DNA from 2 places in the Streptomyces sp. NPDC002926 genome. Region 1 is predicted to be linked to the other one. Evidence: riboswitches for the same ligand, from Rfam matches in the RefSeq annotation. Region 1 holds a riboswitch; the other holds the start of a gene.
What was found. A riboswitch is a leader RNA that binds a small molecule or an ion and turns the genes downstream of it on or off. The one in region 1 is predicted to bind glycine.

Region 1 (11,347 bases):
GTCCGCGGGCTCCACGTGCCATGCGTCGAGCCCCGCCGCGGCGAGCGGCAGCAGTTCGTCGCGTATGAGCTTGACGGCCGGCACCCGTGTGATGCCGCCGCCTCGGCCGGGACGCGGCCACAGAAGCTCCGCGTCGATGCCGCGGTGGCACGCGGTGTCGAAGTTCTCGGCCGCGACGGCGAAGGGCAGCCGGGTCCACACCGGCCTGGCCTCCTCGGCGAGGGCGCGCACCAGCCCGTAGTAGAAGGCGACATTGGCGATCACATCGGTGACCGTGGGGCCGGCTGGCAGCACGCGGTTCTCCACCCGCAGATGCGGTACGCCGTCGGCGACTCCGTACACCGGCCGGTTCCAGCGGTAGACCGTGCCGTTGTGCAGGACGAGTTCCTGCAGCCCGGGCACACCGCCGTCGTCGAGCACCCGCAGCGGGTCCTCGTCGTCGCAGATCGGCAGCAGCGCCGGGAAGTAGCGCAGATTCTCCGCGAAGAGGTCGTAGGCGGAGTCCACCCACCGCTCGCCGAACCAGGTCCGGGGCCGTACGCCCTGTGCCTGGAGCTCGGGCGGGCGGGTGTCGGTGGCCTGCTGGAACAGCGGTGGGCGCGACTCGCGCCACAGCTCCTTGCCGAACAGGAAGGGCGAGTTGGCGCCGACCGCGACCTGTACCGCGGCCACCGCCTGCGCGGCGTTCCACACATCGGCGAAGCGTCCGGGTGTCACCTGGAGGTGCAGTTGCACGGAGGTACAGGCGGCTTCGGGAGCGATGGACGTCGAGGTACAGCTCAGCCGCTCCACGCCCTCGATGTCGAGCGCGAAGTCCTCGCCGCGTGCGGCGACGATCTGGTCGTTGAGCAGCGTGTACCGGTCGACGTCCGAGAGGTTCGCGGAGACCAGGTCGTGCTGGGCGAGCGTCGGAAGAATTCCGATCATCACGATCCCCGCGCCGACCTCGTTCGCTTTTCGGTGGGCATATCCAAGGCCGGTGCGCAGCTCTTCGGCGAGTTGATCGAGCACGCGCCCGGCCAGCCGGTGCGGAACGATATTTACTTCCAGGTTGAACATTCCGAGCTCGGTCTGGAAATCATGGCTCGCGATCCGCTCCAGCACTTCCTTATTAATCATCCGCGGCAGTCCGTCGGCACCTGCGAGATTCAGCTCGATCTCCAGACCCATGAGATTTTTGGGCCGGTCGAACCTCTTCTCGGCCAGCAGCCGCCCCAGTCCCGCGAGGCACTGCTGCAGCTTCCTCCGGTACCTTTGCCGATCGGACAGGTCAGCTCCGCCTGCCACGACCTTCTCCCCCATCGAAGCGTCCCTCCTCGAGTGGGCACCACAGAGCATCGACCGCTCGCCTCACCGACGATAATGCCCAGACTGACTGATCTATAACGCCCCGCGTTCAGCGCGCGACCGGTAGTGTGGGCAGAGGCTCCAGTGGCACATTCCTTAGGCATGGTGCAGTACGCAGTTACCACTGCCCGATGCCTGGTGAAAAACACCGACCGGTTCCAGCCGTCCGCGCCGAAGAGAAAATCCCAGGCCGCGGCCCCGCCTTCACGAAATATCGGTAGAAAGGCCGCCGGAGAAGGGCCTGATACCACCTTGCCGGAAATACGTGCGACCGCTAGCAGAAACACTGTGAGAACACGTGTCGTATAAACTCGGCAAACGAGGTAGAGAGTTGGCGCCCGGTGGCCTTTCCGGCCCCCCTCTGGCCCCGCACGCTGACAGTGCCGTCCGCACCTGCCCACGCTCCAACGTGTCTCCGAAGTGAGAGGCGACCCACCATGCCGCTGCATGTCCCCCCGGCTCCCGCGCCTGCCCTGCGCACCGTCCTCACGGCGCTCGGTTCTCCCACCGCCGTCCGCGAAGCCCGCACACCCGCTCTCAGGTCCGCCCAGGGCCCGCTGAGCCCCGAACTCCCGCTACCCGTCCACGTACTGGACCAGATCGTGCCGAGCGGCGGCGCCCCCTACACCCGCCTCGCCGGCTGGCGCTTCCTGATCCGCAGCGGCGAACGAGCCGTGGCCGCTGCGGAGACGATGCTCACCCCCGACGGCTGGGCCTTCTCGCACTTCTTCGAAGGCCCCTACCTCAGCTCCACCGAACGGGCGCTGCGCCAGGCCGAGTCGATGCACACCCCTTTCCAGCCGCGCCTGCTGTCCATTCCCGAGCTCTACATGCTCACCCTCTGGCTGCACGGCGACACGGACGCCGACGCCTCGGCCGGCACCCCCCGGCCGACGGACGTACTGGTGCCGCTGGCTCCGGCGCCACCCGGCATCGCGGCACACCGTCCGCACCGCGTCGCCGATCTGCTGCCCGTGATGACACTGCGGCTCGCGCCTGCCCCGCTGCTCGGCTCACCCGCCTGAAAACCGCACGTCGCGCCCCGTGACCAGCCGGTCGCGGGGCGCACGTCTGCTCCATCCGGACTAGCCCATACCGGCCCCCCTGAACCACCCGAAAGGACAGTGGAGTTGAGCTGAACCGTCCGCCTGGGTGATACGTCCTTAACCAGTAAGAAGAGCTGCCGCGAAATCCCTGCGGATTGACGCCCGTGGGGCAACACTGGGAGCCGACCGACAGATACGGGGGGCGGCCATGAACACCTCATCAAGCCGCAGGACACTCACTACAACGCAGCGAGAGAACCCACCCATGTGCCAGCACCAGCCACTCTGCCCTACATCCGACTCAGCCGACCGGGAAGCGGCCCGACTCGTGGCGCACCACCCGGAGCAGGGCTGGAGCCTGCTGTGCAACGGCGTCCTGCTCTTCGAGGACACCGGTGAGCTTCTGCCGGACGGGCAGATCATCGCTCCGCACCGGGCACGGGAGACCGGGCAGGTGATGACGGCCGCCTGAGGCGCCGTCGGTACGACAAGGGGGCCGGCCGGAGACTTCTCTCCGCACCGGCCCCGACGCATGCGCTCCCCGCGTCAGTTGTCGTACTCGTCCAGCGGCGGGCAGGAGCAGACGAGGTTACGGTCGCCGAACGCACCGTCGATCCTGCGCACCGGCGGCCAGTACTTGTCCGCGGCGCTCACTCCGGCCGGGAAGACGGCCTCGTCCCGGCTGTAGGCGTGCTCCCACTCCCCGCCGAGCGCCGCCGCCGTGTGCGGGGCGTTGCGCAGCGGGTTGTCCTCCGCGGGCCACTCGCCCGAGGCGACCTTCTCGATCTCGCCGCGGATCGCGATCATCGTGTCGCAGAAGCGGTCGATCTCGTTCAGGTCCTCACTCTCGGTGGGCTCGATCATCAGTGTGCCGGCCACCGGGAAGGACATCGTCGGCGCGTGGAAGCCGTAGTCGATCAGACGCTTGGCGATGTCGTCGACGCTGACGCCGGTCGCCTTCGACAGCGGCCGCAGGTCCACGATGCACTCGTGCGCGACCAGGCCGGCCGGGCCCGTGTAGAGCACCGGGTAGTGCGGCTCAAGGCGCTTGGCGATGTAGTTGGCCGCGAGCACGGCGACCTGCGTCGCGCGCTTGAGGCCTTCGCCACCCATCAGACGTACGTACGCCCAGGAGATCGGCAGGATGCCCGCCGAGCCCCACGGCGCGGCCGAGATCGGCCCTACGCCCGTTTCCGGTCCCGCGGTCGGCTGGAGCGGGTGGTTCGGGAGGTAGGGGGCGAGGTGCGCCCGTACCCCGACCGGGCCGACGCCCGGACCGCCGCCGCCGTGCGGGATGCAGAAGGTCTTGTGCAGATTGAGGTGCGAGACGTCGCCGCCGAACTTGCCCGGCTTGGCGAGACCCACCAGCGCGTTGAGGTTGGCGCCGTCGACGTACACCTGGCCGCCGGCGTCGTGCACCTGCGCGCAGATGTCGGCGACGTGCTCCTCGAAGACACCGTGCGTGGACGGGTACGTGATCATCAGCACGGACAGCTCGTCGCGGTACTGCTCGATCTTGGCGCGGAGGTCCTCGATGTCCACCTCGCCGTCGTCGGCGGTCTTCACCACGACGACCTTCATGCCCGCCATCACGGCGCTGGCGGCGTTGGTGCCGTGCGCGGAGGAGGGGATGAGGCAGATGGTGCGCTGGGCGTCGCCGTTGGCGCGGTGATACGCGCGTACGGCGAGCAGGCCCGCGAGCTCGCCCTGCGAACCGGCGTTGGGCTGGATGGACACCGCGTCGTACCCGGTGACCTCGGCGAGGCGCTCCTCCAGCTCATGGATGAGCGTGAGATACCCGGCGGCCTGCTCGACCGGGGCGAAGGGGTGCATCTGCCCGAACTCCGGCCAGGTCACCGACTCCATCTCGGTGGTCGCGTTCAGCTTCATGGTGCAGGAGCCGAGCGGGATCATGCCGCGGTCCAGCGCGTAGTCACGGTCTGCGAGCCTGCGCAGGTAGCGCAGCATCGCGGTCTCGGAACGGTGCTCGTGGAAGACGGGGTGCGTGAGGTAGTCGTCGGTCCTCAGCAGGGCCTGAGGCAACGTTTCCGCGGTGGTCGCGTCGAGCGCCTCGACGTCGCCCTCGACACCGAAGGCGGACCAGACTGCGGACAGCTGCTCACGGCCGGTGGTCTCGTCGCAGGAGATGGAGACCTGGTCGGCGTCGACGAGGTGGAGGTTCACTCCGCCCTCGCGTGCGGCGGCCACGACCTCGGCGGCCCTGCCCGGCACCCGGGCGGTCACCGTGTCGAAGAAGGAACCGTGCACGACCTCCACACCGCCGGCCCGCAGTCCCGCCTCGAGCAGCGCGGCATAGCGGTGAGTGCGCTGTGCGATCGACCGCAGGCCCTCGGGACCGTGGTAGACCGCGTACATCCCCGCCATGACGGCGAGCAGCACCTGCGCGGTGCAGATGTTGCTGGTGGCCTTCTCCCGGCGGATGTGCTGCTCACGAGTCTGCAGCGCGAGCCGGTAGGCCCTGTTGCCGTCCGCGTCCACGGAGACGCCGACGAGGCGCCCCGGCAGGCTGCGGGCGAACTTGTCACGTACCGCCATGTAGCCGGCGTGCGGACCGCCGAAGCCCATCGGGACACCGAAGCGCTGGGTGGTGCCGACGGCGATGTCGGCACCCAGTTCGCCGGGTGACGTGAGAAGGGTCAGGGCCAGCAGATCGGCGGCGACCGTGACGATCGCGCCGAGCTCGTGCGCCTGCTCGACGACGGGCTTGAGGTCCCGTACGGCACCGGAGGCACCCGGGTACTGCAGCAGTACGCCGAAGACGCCGCGCTCGGCGATCTCGGCCGGAATGCCCTCGCTCAGATCCGCGGTGACGACCTCGACACCGGTCGGCTCGGCGCGGGTCCGGATCACCGCGATGGTCTGGGGCAGCGCGTCGGCGTCGACCAGGAAGACACCGTCCTTGACCTTGCCGACGCGGCGGGCGAGCGACATGGCCTCAGCGGCGGCGGTGGCCTCGTCGAGCAGCGATGCGCCGGAGGTGGGCAGGCCGGTCAGATCGGCCACCATCGTCTGGAAGTTCAGCAGTGCCTCGAGCCGCCCCTGCGAGATCTCCGGCTGGTACGGCGTGTAGGCGGTGTACCAGGCCGGGCTCTCCATGACATTGCGCAGGATGACCGGCGGCGTGAAGGTGCCGTAGTAGCCGAGGCCGATCATCGGCGCCAGCACCTGATTGCGGTCGGCGAGGGTGCGCAGCTCGGCGAGAACGTCGGCTTCGGTGCGGGCGCCCGGGAGGTTCAGCGCCTCGGCGCTCTTGATCACATCGGGCACCGCGGCGGAGGTCAGCTCGTCGAGCGAGCCGTAGCCCACCTGCGCGAGCATCTTGGCCTGAGCCCCGGCGTCGGGCCCGATGTGGCGCTGCTCGAAGGGGGTGCCTCGCTCCAGTTGGGAGAGCGGAATGCGGTTGGCGGTCATTAAGGAGGCCTCCTGGTCAGACACGACCTACGAGGGGCACCACGGCGCGGATGCCCGGACGGCCTCCCCCTCTGTCATCTCAACCTGAGAGCTTCACCGACGCGCACAGGGCACGCCGACTTTCACCGTCGGTGAGAGCGGATGCCGTCCGACGCCCGCCCTGCTTTCCAGAGTGACCTCGTCCGTGCGGTACAGGGGCCTGAGAGATTCCGGGGAGGATTTGCTCCTTCGGCGCCGCCGGTACTTTCACCGGAGGACTCTCCCGCACGGGGTCAGCAGCCGTTAGCCAGCCTACCAGCGCGCCTCGTCGTCGATCGCTCGAGTGGCCGATACCTCCGATGTGCACTTTTGTAGTATTTAAACACCAGTTGCGACCTATTGGAGGGACCGTGCAGACCGATATCGATCCGCGCAGCCTGATCGGCCGCAAGGCGTTCGACAGCCATGGCACCAAAATCGGGACTGTGGACGAGGTGTATCTGGACGATGCGACAGGGGCGCCCGAGTGGGCGGCCGTGCGCACGGGCCTCTTCAGCCGGGACGCCTTCGTCCCGCTCGAGCCCAGCAAGGTCGTCAACGACACCCTGCGCGTCCCGTACGAGCGCGCGCTGATCAAGGATGCCCCCGACTTCGGTGTCGGCCGCCATCTCTCCCCCGAGCAGGAGCTCCAGCTCTACCACCACTACGGACTCGAACTCCCCGAAGCTCCCGAGACGCCTGCCGCCTCCTCCGACCCCTCGGGCCCGTCCGACGGGGACTCCGGCTCCGGCCCCGGCTCCCGACCCGACCGGGACTTCGGCCGGCTGGCTGGCCGGGAGGACTGAGCGGCGTCCGCTGCCGCAGGCGGTGCCACCAGCGGCAGCGGATCGCCCGGCTCCAGGTCCGGGTCGTCGACCATGAAGGTGCGCACCCGCCCCGGCCGCCGCGACCACGGCTCCTCGAACCGCACCGTCACCCGCCCCACCCCGCTGCCCTGCACCCACCCTGCCCCGTACTCGGCATGCCGTACGTCATGCCCGGCCGGCCAGCGCCGCTCGGCGGGCGGCTTTTGTTCCGCACCTACGGTGCCGGCCCCTTCGCCGGCCCGTTCGCCGGCCTCGTGCGGCTCCGGATCGCCGTCCGGCTCCCCGGCCTCGGCCTGCTCACCGGCTGCGGCCTGGGCGAACAGATCCTCCTGCGTGTAGTCGGCGAGCCCGGTCACGCCCACTCCCAGCAGCCGAACCCCGCCCGTGGTGTCCACAGCCTCCAGCAGCCGCCCGGCGGCCTCCCGCACCACCGCGGGGTCGTCCGTCGGCCCGCGCAGCGTCTCGGAGCGCGTCAGCGTCGAGAAGTCGTACCGCCGTACCTTCAGCACGATGGTCCGCCCCGAGTGCCCGGACGACCGCAGCCGCTGCACGCACCGCTCGGCAAGCCGCTCCACCTCGATCCGCACCCGTACCCGGTCGTGCAGATCCACATCGAAGGTGTCCTCCACCGACACCGACTTCGCGTCCCTCTCGGCCACCACCGGCCGGTCGTCGCGCCCCACCGCCATCCGGAACAGCGAGGCTCCGTGTGCCTTGCCCAGCAGACGTACGAGCTCGTCCTCGCCCGCCTCCGCCAGATCGGCCACGGTCGTCATTCCGGCCCGCCGCAGATGCTCCCCGGTCGCCGGCCCGACCCCGGGCAGCGTACGCACGGACATCGGCCCGAGCAGCTCTCGCTCCGTGCCGGGCTCGATGAGGACCAGGCCGTCGGGCTTTGCCTGCTCGGAGGCGATTTTGGCGAGCATCTTGGACCCCGCGAGCCCGACCGAACCAGTGAGCCCCGTGACCGCTCGGATATCGGCGCGCAGCCGCTCACCGGTGGCCCTGGCCGACGCCGAGTCGTCGGCCGAGCCGCCCGCCTCCAGGTCCACAAAGGCCTCGTCCAGGCTCAGCGGCTCCACCAGCGGCGAGAGTCCGCCCAGCAGTTCCATCACCTGCTCGCTGACCGCCCGGTAGAGGGAGAAACGCGGCACGAGATACGCGGCGTTCGGCGCCAGCCGCCTGGCCTGCGCCATCGGCATCGCGGAGTGCACACCGAACCGTCTGGCCTCGTACGAAGCGGTGGCGACGACTCCGCGCGGCCCGAGCCCGCCGACCACCACCGGCTTCCCGCGCAGACTCGGCTTCGCCGCCTGTTCGGCGGCGGCGAAGAAGGCATCCATGTCCAGATGCAGAATCGTCGGCGCGGTTCTCACATCTCCGATGCTGCCCTACGCCACTGACAACGGAGGCGTCAGACGGCCCGGTCGCGCCTGCGTCTGGCCAGCTCGTCGGCGGGATTGTTCCCGACCAGGGTCTCGCCGGTGTCGACCCGCTCGCCGTGCAGTTGCGAGAGCGCGGCCTCGACATCCCGCCACACCACGCCCACGGCGATCCCGAAGACGCCCTGGCCGCCCTGCAGCAGATCGACCACCTCGTCGGGCGAGGAGCACTCGTAGACCGTCGCGCCGTCGCTCATCAGCGTCATACGTTCGAGATCGGTGAAGCCGCGGGCTCTCAGATGCTGCACCGCGGCACGGATGTTCTGCAGCGCGACGCCGGTGTCCAGGAAACGCTTGACGATCTTGAGGACGACCACGTCGCGGAAGCTGTAGAGCCGTTGGGTTCCGGAGCCGTACGCCGACCGCACACTGGGCTCGACCAGGCCCGTACGCGCCCAGTAGTCGAGCTGCCGATAGGTGATGCCCGCCGCCGCACACGCGGTGGGCCCGCGGTAGCCGATCGTCTCCGTAGAGAGGTCGGCCGCGCTGTCGTGAAGCGGGTACGGCCCGCCTGCCGCCGTACCGTCGCCGCTGCTGCTCACGCCGACCTCCGTCCTTGACCTGCCATCTCGACGGTAGGCAGTCGCCCGGGGTGCGTCAACGATCGCCACACTCGGCACGCCGAGTGATAATCACCCTGAGAGTGGTTTCCCGTGCCCCTATTCGGGGAAAGGCTGCTCGAATGCGCCAACAGAGCCCGGCTGGGCGGTCACTGACTGTTGGTGCCGAAGTCCTCCGGCGAGATCTGATCGAGGAACTCGCGGAACTTCTCCACCTCGTCCTCCTGCTCGTCCGGGATCGCGATTCCCGCGTCGTCGAGCACCCCGTCACTGCCGTAGATCGGCGTACCGGTGCGCAGGGCCAGCGCTATGGCGTCGGACGGTCTGGCGCTCACCTCGACTCCGCTGGCGAAGACCAGCTCCGCGTAGAAGACCCCTTCACGCAAGTCAGTGATGCGGACCTCGGTGAGCTCCTGCCCCACCGCCTCCAGCACATCCTTGAAGAGGTCATGGGTCAGCGGCCTGGCAGGAGCCATGCCTTGCTGGGCAAAGGCAATGGCGGTCGCCTCCCCGGGACCGATCCAAATGGGGAGGTACCGGTCGCCTCCCACTTCACGCAGGAGCACGATCGGTTGGTTCGAGGGCATTTCGACCCGGACACCCACAACGTCGAGCTCGTTCACACAGCAACCCTAGGACGTGCCCGACCGGTTTGGGTAGTCGGGCTCCCCCATGATCAGTGGAGCCGTACCCCGAGTGCCGTCTGCACAAGGGCCGCATGGAGCCGTACGGAAAGGGCCGCAAGCTCCTTCGTGGTCGCCTCGGCATGGGCCCTGGTCTGCGGATTGCGGTGCCGCCGCAAGGGTGCAACCACCTGTTCCACGAGCCCGGCCTCACGCTCGGCAGCGGCTTTCATGGCACGCAGATGCCGCGGCTCGAGTCCGAATCTCCCCAGATCCGCGACAAGCCTGGCCACGGTGACCGACTCGGCGTCGTAGGCGCCGTCCTCGTCCGCCGCGAGAAGGCCGTACGACTCCCACTCGGCCACCTCCTCCTCGCTCACCTCGGCGGACGCGAGAAGCTCCGCGCGACCCACCCGGGCAGCGGTCGGACGTTCGGACTCCGCATCCCAGGGGCCGTCGAGCAGTTCCCGCTGCGCGCCCTGCGCGGGCAGCTGCACCTGCTCACCGCGCCCCAGGGCGTCGAGATGCTCCCGGATGACCTTCAGCGGAAGATAGTGGTCCCGCTGCATCCGCAGCACCTGTGCCAGCCGCTCCACGTCCTCCGGGCTGAACTTGCGATACCCGGACGGCGTCCGCCGCGGCTCGACCAGTCCTTCGGCCTCCAAAAAGCGGATCTTGGAGATGGTGACTTCGGGAAACTCGTCGCGCAGCTGACTGAGCACCGTGCCGATACTCATCAGCCGGTTGCCCGCGGTGGCGGTGCCGTGACCGGCACCGCCCGTCGGTGTTCGCCGCATGTGCCTTCCTGGGGTCCCCCCGGACGGAGTCTGGGGAGGGTCACACGCCCCGCTGGCTGGCGTAGAAGACCAGCCGGTACTTGCCGATCTGGACTTCGTCGCCGTTCGACAGGAGGACCGAGTCGATCCGCTCGCGGTTGACGTACGTGCCGTTCAGACTGCCGACGTCGGCGACGCCGAAGCGGCCGTCCGGCCCTCTGCGGAACTCCACATGACGCCGCGAGACCGTCACGTCGTCGAGGAAGATGTCGCTCTGCGGGTGGCGGCCGGCCGTGGTCAGCTCACCGTCCAGCAGGAACCGGCTGCCGGAGTTCGGACCGCGGCGCACCACGAGAAGTGCCGAGCCGAGCGGCAGCGCGTCGACGGCCGCCTGAGCCTCGGGCGACAGCGAAGGAACCGCGGTCTGTCCGGTCACCTCGGCGTCGTAGGCCTCGATGCCGGAGATGGAGATCGTCGAGGTCGTCTCCGAGGCGCGCTCCGCCGGCGCTCCGCCCCGCAGCGGCGCACCGCAGTTGGAGCAGAACCGGCTGGCCTCGGCATTGCGGTGCCCACACCTCGTACAAACCAAGGCCGACATGGACGGGTCCTCCTGCCGCGGCTGCCCCGCGTGGGGATTGGTCGCATACGGGTCGGAGGTAAACCCTCCACCCGTACTTGAGGTTGATGGTTCCCCGAAACCTATGCGGCCGGGACCGGCAGGGTCAACAGATGACGCGCCCTGACCGCCCGAAATGTCACCACCCGGACCACCCACCTCATCCCGGAAGAGCGGCCGCTCCGCGCCCTGCTCCTCACTCTGGCCGTGGCGTGGCGCGCGGTGCCGGGCGTTGCCGCCGTCCTCGCGTGCGCTCTTGCCGAACAACTTCCCAAACAACTTCACGGGCGATTCCCCTTGACCGAAATAGACCCGCCCGTGGGGCAGGACGAACCCTCAATGATCAGACCTGCCGACCCGGACATCATCACAACGTCCGAAACCGCAAGACAGTTTCCACCACGCACCACGCTTGTGATGTGCCGACCCCCCGAACCCTCATGCCCTCGTCCGCCGGACCTCATACTCCCCGCCTCACTGCGATGACGACCGAGCGTAGTCAGGCCGCTTCGCAGGTCTCAACGCATCCACAACGATCTTCTCCGACCGCGCTACCGTGGCCGTGGCCTGCTCCTTCTCCAGCGTCTGCACCACACCGCCCGGGATGTTCAGGGCGGGCTCCAGATCCTGCGGCTTGCCGATGACCTTGAACGTGTACGG
Region 2 (11,347 bases), on a different contig from region 1:
ACCAGGCCCGCGAAGTGGGCCATGTCGACCATCAGGTACGCGCCGACCTCGTCCGCGATCCGGCGGAAGGCCGCGAAGTCCAGCTGGCGCGGGTACGCGGACCAGCCGGCGACGATCAGCTTCGGACGGGACTCCTTGGCGAGGCGCTCGACCTCGGCCATGTCGACCTGGCCGGTCTCGCTGTCCACGTGGTACGCGACCACGTTGTACAGCTTGCCGGAGAAGTTGATCTTCATGCCGTGGGTCAGGTGCCCGCCGTGGGCGAGGTTCAGACCCATGATCGTGTCGCCCGGCTTCAGCAGCGCGAACATCGCGGCCGCGTTCGCCTGGGCGCCCGAGTGCGGCTGGACGTTGGCGTGCTCGGCGCCGAAGAGCGCCTTGACGCGGTCGATCGCGATCTGCTCGACCACATCGACGTGCTCGCAGCCGCCGTAGTAGCGGCGGCCCGGGTAGCCCTCGGCGTACTTGTTGGTGAGGACGGAGCCCTGCGCCTCCATGACCGCGACCGGAGCGAAGTTCTCCGAGGCGATCATCTCGAGGGTGGACTGCTGGCGGTGGAGCTCGGCGTCGACAGCGGCGGCGACGTCCGGGTCCAGCTCATGGAGAGGGGCGTTGAGAAGCGACATCTCGATCCCTGTCGTGGTCGTGGTCAGTTGCCGGAGAACTCGGTGTACTCGTCGGCGGAGAGCAGGTCCTTCGGCTCCTCGCTGACGCGCACCTTGAAGAGCCAGCCACCCTCGAAGGGGGCGGAGTTCACGAGTGACGGGTCATTGACGACGTCCTCGTTGGCCTCGGTGACCTCACCGCTGACCGGGGAGTACAGGTCGCTGACGGACTTGGTCGACTCCAGCTCACCGCAGGTCTCGCCCGCGGTCACCGTGTCACCTACCTCAGGGAGCTGGACGTACACCACATCGCCGAGTGCGTTCGCCGCGTGCTCCGTGATGCCGACCGTCGAGACGCCGTCCTCGGCGGCCGACAGCCACTCGTGCTCCTTGCTGAAGCGCAGCTGCTGGGGGTTGCTCATGGCCTGAATTCTCCTGTACGCGGGGGAGTGCTGGTGAACGGAGTGAAGGTGCGGACGATCACTTCTGGCGCTTGTAGAACGGCAGCGCGACGACCTCGTACGGCTCGTGGGTGCCGCGGATGTCGACGCCGACGCCCTCGCTGCCCGGGACGGCGTGCGTCGCGTCCACATACGCGATGGCGATCGGCCTGCCGAGGGTCGGGGAGGGCGCACCGGAGGTGACCTCGCCGACGACCTGGCCGCCAGCGACCACGGAGAAGCCGGCGCGCGGGACCCTGCGGCCCTCGGCGATCAGGCCGACGAGCTTGCGCGGCGGGTTGGACTCGGCGCGCACGGCGGCTGCCTCGAGTGCCTCGCGGCCGACGAAACGCCCGTCGTTCGTGGTCTTCTCGAACTTCACGACCCGGCCGAGGCCCGCGTCGAACGGGGTCAGCGCGGTGGTCAGCTCATGCCCGTACAGCGGCATGCCCGCCTCCAGGCGGAGCGTGTCGCGGCAGGACAGACCGGCCGGGACGAGACCGACGGGCGCGCCCGCCTCGGTCAGCGCCTGCCAGAGCTTCTCGGCGTACTGCGGCTGGACGAAGAGCTCGAAGCCGTCCTCGCCGGTGTAGCCCGTACGGGCGATCAGCGCCGGGACGCCGGCGACCGTGCCGGGCAGGCCGGCGTAGTACTTCAGCCCGTCCAGGTCGGCGTCGGTCAGCGATGCGAGGATGCCGGGGGACTCCGGGCCCTGGACGGCGATGAGCGCGTACGCGTCGCGGTCGTCCCGTACCTCGGCGTCGTAGCCCTCGGCGCGGGCGGTCAGCGCGTCCAGCACCACCTGGGCGTTGCCCGCGTTGGCGACGACCATGTACTCCGTCTCGCCGAGGCGGTAGACGATCAGGTCGTCGAGGATTCCGCCGTCCTCCTGGCAGATCATGGTGTAGCGGGCGCGGCCGACGGCCACTCCGCCGATGTTGCCGACCAGCGCGAAGTCGAGGAGATCGGCGGCACGCGGTCCGCTGACGGTGATCTCGCCCATGTGCGACAGGTCGAAGAGACCGGCCTTGGTGCGTACGGCGTTGTGCTCGTCGCGCTCACTGCCGTACCGCAGCGGCATGTCCCAGCCCGCGAAGTCGGTCATGGTCGCGCCCAGCGAGCGGTGCAGGGCGTCGAGGGCAGTCAGACGGGGGGCGTGACTCATAGATGTGGCTCCCAGGGCAGGCCGGCGAGGACGATCCTCCCCATCTGTCATCGGAACCTGAGAGGTTCGTCCCGACCACACGTATTGATGGTCGTGACTTGCACCTTGGGTGGAGCCACTCGACAGCGGCTCGCTTTTCAGATCTGCCTCATCACACGCGGTACGGGGCCTGAGAGATTCAAGGGAGGGACTTGCTCCTTCGGCGCCCGGCGCACACAGTGGCCAGGACTCTCCCGCGTGGATTCAAGCGGCCGGTATGCAGTTGGCGGGCACATCATTGCACGCATCGCGCCAGAGTGGTGCGTGTGGTCCGGAACGCGGCCGCGCCTGCCCGAAGTGGCCCGCAGCTGCGAATAGGTTGTGTCGCATTACCAATTCTTTACACTTCATGGGCAAGGGTGAGCGTGACCCGACATGGGGGAGGGTGATGACGTTGCAGCAGTCCGGTGCCTGTGCGACGACCGCGGGGGTGCCCGCCCGGCCGGACGTGTCCGCACGGGAACTGCGAGGGGCGCCCGAGGCCATACTGCGCGACCTCAGGGACCGCTCGGGCCGCAGTCCGCACAGTCTGGTCTTCGCCGCCGGTGATGTGGTGGTCGTCTCCGGCCTGCCCGGCAGCGGCAAGTCCACGTTGATCCGCCGCGCGGCGCGCGGCCGTGTCATCGACTCGCAGGACACCCGGGACCGCTGGGAGGCCCTGATGCCGCGGCTGCTGCCGTACGCCGTCTACCGCCCGCTCGTACGGATCGCCCACTACGCCGGGCTGAGGCGGGCGCTGCGCTCCGGCGAGAGTGTCGTCGTCCATGACTGCGGTACGCAGACCTGGGTGCGGCGCTGGCTGGCCCGCGTGGCGCGCCGCCGCGGGAGCGGTCTCCATCTGGTGCTGCTCGACGTCACGCCCGAGGTCGCCAGACAGGGCCAGCGCGAGCGGGGTCGGGGAGTCTCCGGCTACGCCTTCGCCCGGCACCGGCGCGCGGTCGGGCATCTGATCGGCGACGCGGAGGCGGGCCGGCTGCCGGCGGGCTGCGCTTCGGCGGTGCTGCTGGACCGGGACGCGGCGGGGGTGCTGGCGCGGGTCGGCTTCGAGAAGTCGTAGGGCGGTGCGCGACGGCTTCGAGAAGCCGTAGGGCGGTGCGCGCGGGGCTGGGACTCAGCCTCTGAGGCCTTTGAGGAGCGGGGTCCGGCACGGAGCCCCGGTTCATGTCCGTCGGACCGCGGAGTTAGGCTCGTGGCGCGCAGCCGTGGAAGCCGGGGGAGAAGGACCGCACATGGAGATACCGGAGCAGACCCATCCGTATCCGTCGTCCGGCTGGCCGGGGAACGAGCTGGAAGAGGTGCTCGGCGCATCGCTCGGCAACCCCTCGGCGGGCGGCCGGCTGGTCGAGGTGCTCGGCCGCAGTCATATCTGGGTGCCGCTGCCCAACGGCGGCGGACCCGACAGCCCCGATCTCGATCTGCCCACGATGGAGATCGACGGCGCTCCGTATGTCCCGGTCTTCAGCTCCGAGCAGCAGTATCTGCAGTGCGTCGGCAGCCATGTCTCCTTCACCGTCGCGCCCGCGCGGGAATTCGCCCGCGGGCTGCCTCCGCAGCTCGGTATCGCCGTGAATCCCGGCGGTACGGTCGGCGCGCCGCTGCCGCCGCCCGCGGTCGCCGAGCTGTGCCGGGTGGGACGTACACCGCTGGACGGCCCCGCGAGCGGCGGCCGGGTCCGGCTCTTCGAGCCCGACTGGCAGGAAGAGCCGGTCGACTTCCTCGCCGCCGCGGCCGAGGAGTTCGAGGCCTCCGGCGTCGTCCTCACCGCCCGTCGCGCGCTCGCCTCCATCGAGGGCGACCCGCCGGCCCTCTTCATCGGTGTCCAGCTCTCCTCCTGGGAGGCCGCCGAGCGCAATGCCCCGATGGACGCGCTCGGCCGGGCGCTCGGCCGGGTCCAGGTGGGCTGGCCGGTCAACCTCGTACTGCTGGATGCCGCCCAGGACCCGGTCGGAGCATGGATGCTGGAGCGGGTGCGGCCCTTCTACGAACGGCCGCACATGTAGTCGTCAAGTCGGTGTCAGGACTGCCGATTAAGCTGGTTTGATGGCCTTACCGCAGCACTCGTGTGCCCGGGGCGGCTGTGGTGTTGCTGCATCGAAGAGGCATCGAAGAGGGGCGGAACCAGGGTGAGTGCGTCAGGCACCGCGGCGGCCGGGCAGGTCGAGCACATGCTGCGCCAGGTGACTCCCGGACGCTACGACGCGTACGAGGCGCTGCTGCACGCCATCGCCGACCCGTCGAACGGCCAGGTCTGGATGCTGCTCTGGCACGGCCAGGCCGGATCGTCGGACGCCCAGTACGGCAACATGGAGGTCGACGGCGTCGGCTACGCGCCCTGCGTCACCTCCGCCCAGGAGCTCTCCGTCTCCGGCTGGAACCGCGCCCACGAGGTGGTCACCGGCCGGGACATCGCCCGCGCGCTGTACCCGGACCGCTGGGGCATCTGGCTCAACCCGCACGCGCCGGGCGGCGGCGTCGGCATCCCCTGGCTGGATCTGCGCCGCATCGCCACCGGCCTCGACCGGATGCCCGCAGGACCGCTGCGACTGTCCGAACCGGCCATCGAGCTACCGCACTTCTACGGCCTGCTCGCCCAGAATGCCCACCGCACGCATGCGATCCGCTCGCTCCGCCGCGCCTGGGTGCAGCCCGCGCTCGGCGCCCCGTATCTCGCCATCGGGCTCGATCTGTACGACACGAGCAGGCAGTCCGTGGACACGGTGCGGGCGATGATGCAGCAGTCGATCGCCGCGGTACCGGACGGGTTGCCGGTCTCCACCGTCGCGATGTCCGACGAGTACGACCCCGTCACGATGTGGCTGCGGGCCAACGCCCGCCCGTTCTACGACCGTGAGGCCCATGCCGGCGGCGCGCCCGCCGGCGGTGGCTACGGCTATCCGCCGCCGCACGGCCGCTGAGCCGGCCGTGGCAGCACCCTGACGCTCATGGCCTGACCTGCTGATTCCATGCCCCAACTCCACACTTGGGGTGGGATTGTGTGCGCTGAGGCTTCGAACGCCTTGTAATCGAAGAGCCGCCCTCGTCCGCATGGCGGCACAACAGTCAACTTTCGCCCCATTTGCGATATTTGGCGTTCCGCTCAGTCGGTGGCTCCGTCCGTATAACGGAAACCCCCTCCCCTCATCACGTTTGAGCAAACATTCCCCGAGGGGTCTGGCGGCTGATCGCAGCAGCGTTGAAGACTCCCGGCAACAAGGACCCTTCGGTCCTGTGTACGACCAGCTTTTCGAACATTCCTCGCAACACACACAACTGCACCACTGATGTGAACGAAGCCGCTACAGCGGCGGGCATGGGTCGGTCACCGCCGGCCGAGAGGGGTCCCCACCACGATGACGGCACCACTGCACGACACGAGCGCGGCCGAAACCGCGGCCGTCGATGTCGCCGCCGATGTCCCGCAGAAGGCCATCGAAGGGCGTTCGCCCTGGAAGATCGCCTGGATCCGGTTGAAGCGTGACAAGGTCGCACTTGTCGGCGGTTTCGTGGTGCTCCTCCTGATCGTGGTCGCGATATTCGCTCCACTGATCGTGAGCCTGCTCGGCCACCCGCCGGAGGAGCTCCACGAGGATGCGATCGACCCGCTGCTGGGTACCCCGATCGGTGACTGGGGTGGCATCAATTCCGACTTCCTCTTCGGAGTTGAGCCGGTCAACGGCCGGGACGTCTTCAGCCGAATCGTCTACGGCGCGCGGATCTCGCTTCTCGTCGCCTTCCTCTCCGCCTTCGTCGCGGTCACCCTGGGCACCGTCTTCGGAGTCGTCGCCGGCTACTTCGGCGGCTGGGTCGACGCGGCGATCAGCCGGGTGATGGACCTGCTGCTGGCCTTCCCGCAGCTGCTCTTCATCATCGCCCTGATCTCGGTCGTCCCGAATGAACTGTGGGGCTTCTCCGGTTCGGGTCTGCGCATCGCGGTCCTCGTCCTGGTGATCGGCTTCTTCGGCTGGCCGTACATCGGCCGGATCGTGCGCGGGCAGACGCTCTCGCTGCGCGAGCGGGAGTACGTCGAAGCGGCGCGCAGCCTCGGTGCGGGCCGTACGTACATCCTCTTCCGGGAGCTGCTGCCGAACCTGGTGGCCCCGATCACCGTCTACACGACGCTGATGATCCCCACCAACGTCCTGACGGAAGCCGCCCTGAGCTTCCTCGGTGTTGGCGTCAAGCCGCCCACTCCGTCGTGGGGCGAGATGCTCTCGTCGGCCGTGCGCACCTACGAGGATGATCCGCTGTTCATGATCATCCCGGGCCTGGCGATCTTCGTCACCGTGTTGGCCTTCAATCTCTTCGGTGACGGCGTACGAGATGCGCTGGACCCGAAGGGGTCCCGCTGACCCCCACACGTCCCTGCGGACACACCGCCCCTGTCGAAGCCGCCAGGAGCAATAGCCCAGAACCACGGCCCTCAAGGGCAGTGACTACTACGGAGGTTGCGAGCATCGTGACAACCAATCGCACGTCGAAGCGCAGGCTTGCCGCAGGCACGGCTGTCGTGCTCGCGGCCCTGCTGACCGCCACGGCATGTGGCGGCAAGGACGACGGCAAGGACGGCGCCGGCAAGGCGGCCGGCTTCAACGCCGGCATTGGCAAGGTCGCCAACGCGTCCGACACCAAGGGCGGCACGCTTAAGTTCGTCGGCACGCAGGACGCCGACTCGTGGGACCCGCAGCGCGGTTACTACGGCTTCATGTGGGACTTCGCCCGTTACTACACCCGCCAGCTCGTCAGCTTCAAGGCGGCGCCGGGCCAGGGCAGCACCGAGCTCGTCCCGGACCTCGCGACCGCGAAGGCTGAGATATCGGACGGCGGCAAGACCTACAAGTACACCCTCAAGGACAACGTGACCTGGGAGGACGGCACGCCCGTCACCTCGCAGGACATCAAGTACGGCATCGAGCGCACCTGGGCCCAGGACGTCATCTCCGGCGGTCCGGTCTACCTGATGCAGGTGCTCGACCCGAAGACCGAGTACAAGGGTCCGTACAAGGACAAGGCCGCGGACAAGCTCGGCCTGAAGGCGATCGAGACGCCGGACGCGAAGACCATCGTCTTCAAGCTGCCGAAGCCGAACGGTGACTTCGAGCAGATGCTCGCCATGCCGGCGGCCTCTCCGGTGAAGAAGGAGAAGGACACCGCCTCCAAGTACGGCCTCAAGCCCTTCTCCAACGGCCCGTACAAGATCGACTCGTACGCGCCGAACAAGTCGATGTCGCTGTCCCGCAACACCAACTGGAAGCCCGCCTCGGACACCATCCGCAAGGCGCTTCCGGACAAGATCACGGTCACCTTCATGACCAACGCGGACGACATGGACAAGCGCCTGCTCAAGGGCGACTTCGATGTCGACATCAACGCGACGGGCATCGGCCAGGCGGCGCGTACCACCGCCCTGCGCAAGCACAAGGACAACCTCGACAACGGCCAGACCGGCTTCATCCGCTACGCGGTCTTCCCGCAGACGGTCAAGCCGTTCGACAACGTCGAGTGCCGCAAGGCGGTCATCTACGCCGCGGACCACAAGTCGCTGCAGACCGCCCGTGGCGGCCCGCAGGCCGGTGGCGACATCGCCCCGAACATGCTCCCCGCGGGCATCAAGGGTTCGGACCCGTCGTACGACCCGTACGAGGTCCTCAAGAACGACGGCAAGCCGAACGTCGAGAAGGCCAAGGCGGCGCTGAAGGCCTGTGGCCAGCCGAACGGCTTCAAGACCACCATCGCGGTGCGCAACAACAAGCCGGTCGAGGTCGCCACGGCCGTCTCGCTGCAGAACGCGCTGAAGCAGGTCGGCATCGACGCTCAGGTCGACCAGTTCGACGGCGCCCAGACGTCCGGCATCATCGGTTCGCCGAAGGTCGTCAAGGACAAGGGCTACGGCATCATCATCATGGGCTGGGGCGCGGACTTCCCGACCGGCCAGGGCTTCTCGCAGCCGCTGGTCGACGGCCGGTTCATCCTGCAGAGCGGTAACAACAACTTCTCCGAGCTGAAAGACCCCGCGGTCAACAAGCTCTTCGACCAGGCCATCGCCGAGACCGACCCGGCCAAGGCCGGCGAGATCTACAAGCAGATGAACCAGAAGGTCTCCGAGGCTGCTGTCTACCTGCCCTTCGTCTACGACAAGACGATCACCTGGCGCAGCACCCGCCTGACCAACGCCTACACCGCGGACGCCTACAACGGCCGCTACGACTACGCCTCGCTCGGCGTCGTCAAGTAAATCCCAGTCAGTTCACGTTCCAGTGCCACACCCGCTAGGCACGAAGGGCAGGTGATGGCCGCGAGCGGTGGCCCGGGGCCCTCTCCATAAGAGAGGGCCCCCGGGCCACCGTCGGGCCGAGCGCAGTGCTTGCATATCTCATCAGGCGAATCTTCGCCGTCATCGTCATGCTGATGGTCATCACGCTGGTGACCTTCGGAATCTTCTTCCTCTTCCCCAAGATGATCGGGACGGACCCGGCGCTGTACTTCGTCGGCAAACAGTCCGACCCCGCCTCCATCGAGGGCATCCGGCAGAAGATGGGCCTGGACGACCCGATCCTGGTCCAGTTCGGGAAGTTCGTGGCCGGGCTGGTGAGCGGACGGACGTACGCCAACGGCTCCGACGTGACGCAGTGCGCCGCGCCCTGCTTCGGGTACTCGTTCAAGACCGAGCAGGAGGTCTGGCCGCTGCTGCTCGAGTGGCTGCCGGTCACCCTCTCGCTCGCCGCGGGCGCCGTCGTGCTCTGGGTGATCGGTGGTGTCTCCACCGGCATCATCTCCGCCCTCAAGCGCGGTACGCCCCTGGACCGTTCGGCGATGGGCATCGCTCTCGGCGGTGTCTCGCTGCCCATCTACTTCACCGGCATGCTCTCCCTGGCGCTCTTCTCCGACCAGCTGGGGTGGTTCGACCGGCCGGACGCGACGTTCGGTGAGGATCCGGCGGCCTGGTTCAACGGCATGGTTCTGCCGTGGGTCACGCTGGCCTTCCTGTACGCCGCGATGTACGCCCGGCTCACCCGCGCCACCATGCTGGAGGTCCTCAACGAGGACTACATCCGCACCGCCAGAGCCAAGGGCCTCACGGAACCGGTGGTCATCGGCAAGCACGCGATGCGCTCGACCATGACCCCGATCCTGACCGTCCTCGGCCTGGACCTCGGAGCACTCGTGGGCGGCGCGGTCCTGACGGAGAGCACCTTCTCCCTGCACGGCCTCGGCTACAACGCGGTGAACGCCATCAGCAACCACGATCTGCCCGTGATCCTCGGAGTCACGCTCATCGCGGCCTTCTTCGTTGTCCTCGCCAACCTCGTCGTGGACCTCATGTACGCAGTGATCGACCCCCGAGTGAGGCTCTCATGACCGATCTGACGAAGACCGGGGCCGTCGGCGAGCCCGTCTCCGCGGGCTCGGCCCCCTCCACCGCCTTCCTCGAGGTACGCGACCTCCAGGTGCACTTCCCGACCGACGACGGTCTCGTGAAGTCGGTCGACGGACTCTCCTTCACGCTGGAGAAGGGCAAGACCCTCGGCATCGTGGGTGAGTCCGGTTCCGGCAAGTCGGTGACCTCGCTCGGCATCATGGGCCTGCACCGCGTCGGCCAGTACGGCCGGCAGAAGGCGCACCTCTCCGGCGAGATCTGGCTGAACGGCAAGGAACTGCTGACCGCCGACCCGGACGAGGTACGCCGGCTGCGCGGCCGCGACATGGCGATGATCTTCCAGGATCCGCTGTCCGCGATGCACCCGTACTTCACCATCGGCAAGCAGATCAGTGAGGCGTACCAGGTCCACAACAAGGCGGACAAGAAGACCGCCCTGAAGCGGGCCGTCGAGCTGCTGGACCGGGTGGGCATCCCGGAGCCCCACAAGCGGGTGGACAGCTACCCGCACGAGTTCTCCGGCGGTATGCGCCAGCGCGCGATGATCGCGATGGCGCTGGTCAACAACCCCGAGCTGCTCATCGCGGACGAGCCGACCACCGCGCTGGACGTCACCGTCCAGGCGCAGATCCTCGACCTGATCCGGGATCTGCAGAAGGAGTTCGGCTCCGCGGTCATCATCATCACCCATGACCTGGGCGTCGTCGCCGAGCTGGCCGACGACATCCTGGTGATGTACGGCGGCCGCTGCGTCGAGCGGGGCCCGGCCGAGAAGGTCTTCTACGAGCCGCAGCACCCCTACACCTGGGGCCTGCTGGGCTCGATGCCGCGTATCGACCGTGACCAGACCGAGCGCCTCATCCCGGTCAAGGGTTCCCCGCCCAGTCTGATCAACATCCCCAGTGGCTGTGCTTTCCACCCGCGTTGCCCGTACGCCGATGTGCCCAAGGGCGGGATCACCCGCACCGAGCGGCCCGAGCTGCGGGAGGTCGGCAGCCGGCACCACTCGGCCTGCCACATGTCGCAGGAGGACCGCACGCGGATCTGGACCGAAGAGATTGCGCCGAAGCTTTGAGTGAGACAAAGGATTCCGAGATGGCGATCCCGGAGCAGGCCACCTCCTCGCCCGAGCCGTTGCTCAAGGTCACCGGACTGGTCAAGCACTTCCCGATCACCAAGGGGCTGCTGCGCCGGCAGGCCGGTGCCGTTCAGGCGGTCGACGGCATCAGCTTCGACGTACTTCCCGGCGAGACGCTCGGTGTCGTGGGTGAGTCCGGCTGTGGCAAGTCGACGATGGGCCGGCTCATCACCCGGCTCCTCGAACCGACCGGCGGCAAGATCGAGTTCGAGGGCAAGGACATCACGCACCTCGGTGTCGCGGGCATGCGCCCGATGCGCCGGGACGTGCAGATGATCTTCCAGGACCCGTACGGCTCGCTGAACCCGCGCCACACGGTCGGTTCGATCGTCAGCGCGCCGTTCAAGCTGCAGGGCGTCACGCCCGAGGGCGGGATCAAGAAGGAGGTCCAGCGGCTGCTGGGCCTGGTCGGTCTCAACCCCGAGCACTACAACCGCTACCCGCACGAGTTCTCCGGCGGCCAGCGCCAGCGCATCGGTATCGCGCGGGCCCTCGCCCTGAAGCCGAAGCTGGTCGTGGCGGACGAGCCGGTCTCGGCGCTGGACGTGTCGATCCAGGCGCAGGTGGTGAACCTGCTGGACGACC

Region 2: it holds a riboswitch for glycine, as region 1 does, so the genes downstream of both, gcvT (glycine cleavage system aminomethyltransferase GcvT) here and gcvP (aminomethyl-transferring glycine dehydrogenase) in region 1, are expected to answer to the same signal.

Annotation. Positions count from the first base shown of each region.
Region 1 covers NZ_JBSFUK010000025.1:64,877-76,223, forward strand. The annotation lists gene ACWDZ6_RS27260 (glutamate-cysteine ligase family protein) at 1-1,302, opposite strand, end outside; gene ACWDZ6_RS27265 (hypothetical protein) at 1,785-2,372, shown strand; gene ACWDZ6_RS27270 (DUF5999 family protein) at 2,659-2,865, shown strand; gene gcvP (aminomethyl-transferring glycine dehydrogenase) at 2,940-5,825, opposite strand; glycine riboswitch at 6,003-6,100, opposite strand; gene ACWDZ6_RS27280 (PRC-barrel domain-containing protein) at 6,215-6,649, shown strand; partial or broken gene ACWDZ6_RS27285 (DNA polymerase IV) at 6,580-8,046, opposite strand; gene ACWDZ6_RS27290 (MerR family transcriptional regulator) at 8,085-8,654, opposite strand; gene ACWDZ6_RS27295 (bifunctional nuclease family protein) at 8,822-9,295, opposite strand; gene ftsR (transcriptional regulator FtsR) at 9,349-10,092, opposite strand; gene ACWDZ6_RS27305 (FHA domain-containing protein) at 10,133-11,014, opposite strand; gene ACWDZ6_RS27310 (DUF881 domain-containing protein) at 11,162-11,347, opposite strand, start outside.
Region 2 covers NZ_JBSFUK010000026.1:47,778-59,124, forward strand. The annotation lists gene glyA (serine hydroxymethyltransferase) at 1-626, opposite strand, end outside; gene gcvH (glycine cleavage system protein GcvH) at 650-1,027, opposite strand; gene gcvT (glycine cleavage system aminomethyltransferase GcvT) at 1,086-2,210, opposite strand; glycine riboswitch at 2,359-2,456, opposite strand; gene ACWDZ6_RS27535 (AAA family ATPase) at 2,638-3,306, shown strand; gene ACWDZ6_RS27540 (enhanced serine sensitivity protein SseB) at 3,479-4,249, shown strand; gene ACWDZ6_RS27545 (enhanced serine sensitivity protein SseB C-terminal domain-containing protein) at 4,373-5,164, shown strand; gene ACWDZ6_RS27550 (ABC transporter permease) at 5,600-6,598, shown strand; gene ACWDZ6_RS27555 (ABC transporter substrate-binding protein) at 6,706-8,481, shown strand; gene ACWDZ6_RS27560 (ABC transporter permease) at 8,607-9,605, shown strand; gene ACWDZ6_RS27565 (ABC transporter ATP-binding protein) at 9,602-10,699, shown strand; gene ACWDZ6_RS27570 (dipeptide ABC transporter ATP-binding protein) at 10,720-11,347, shown strand, end outside.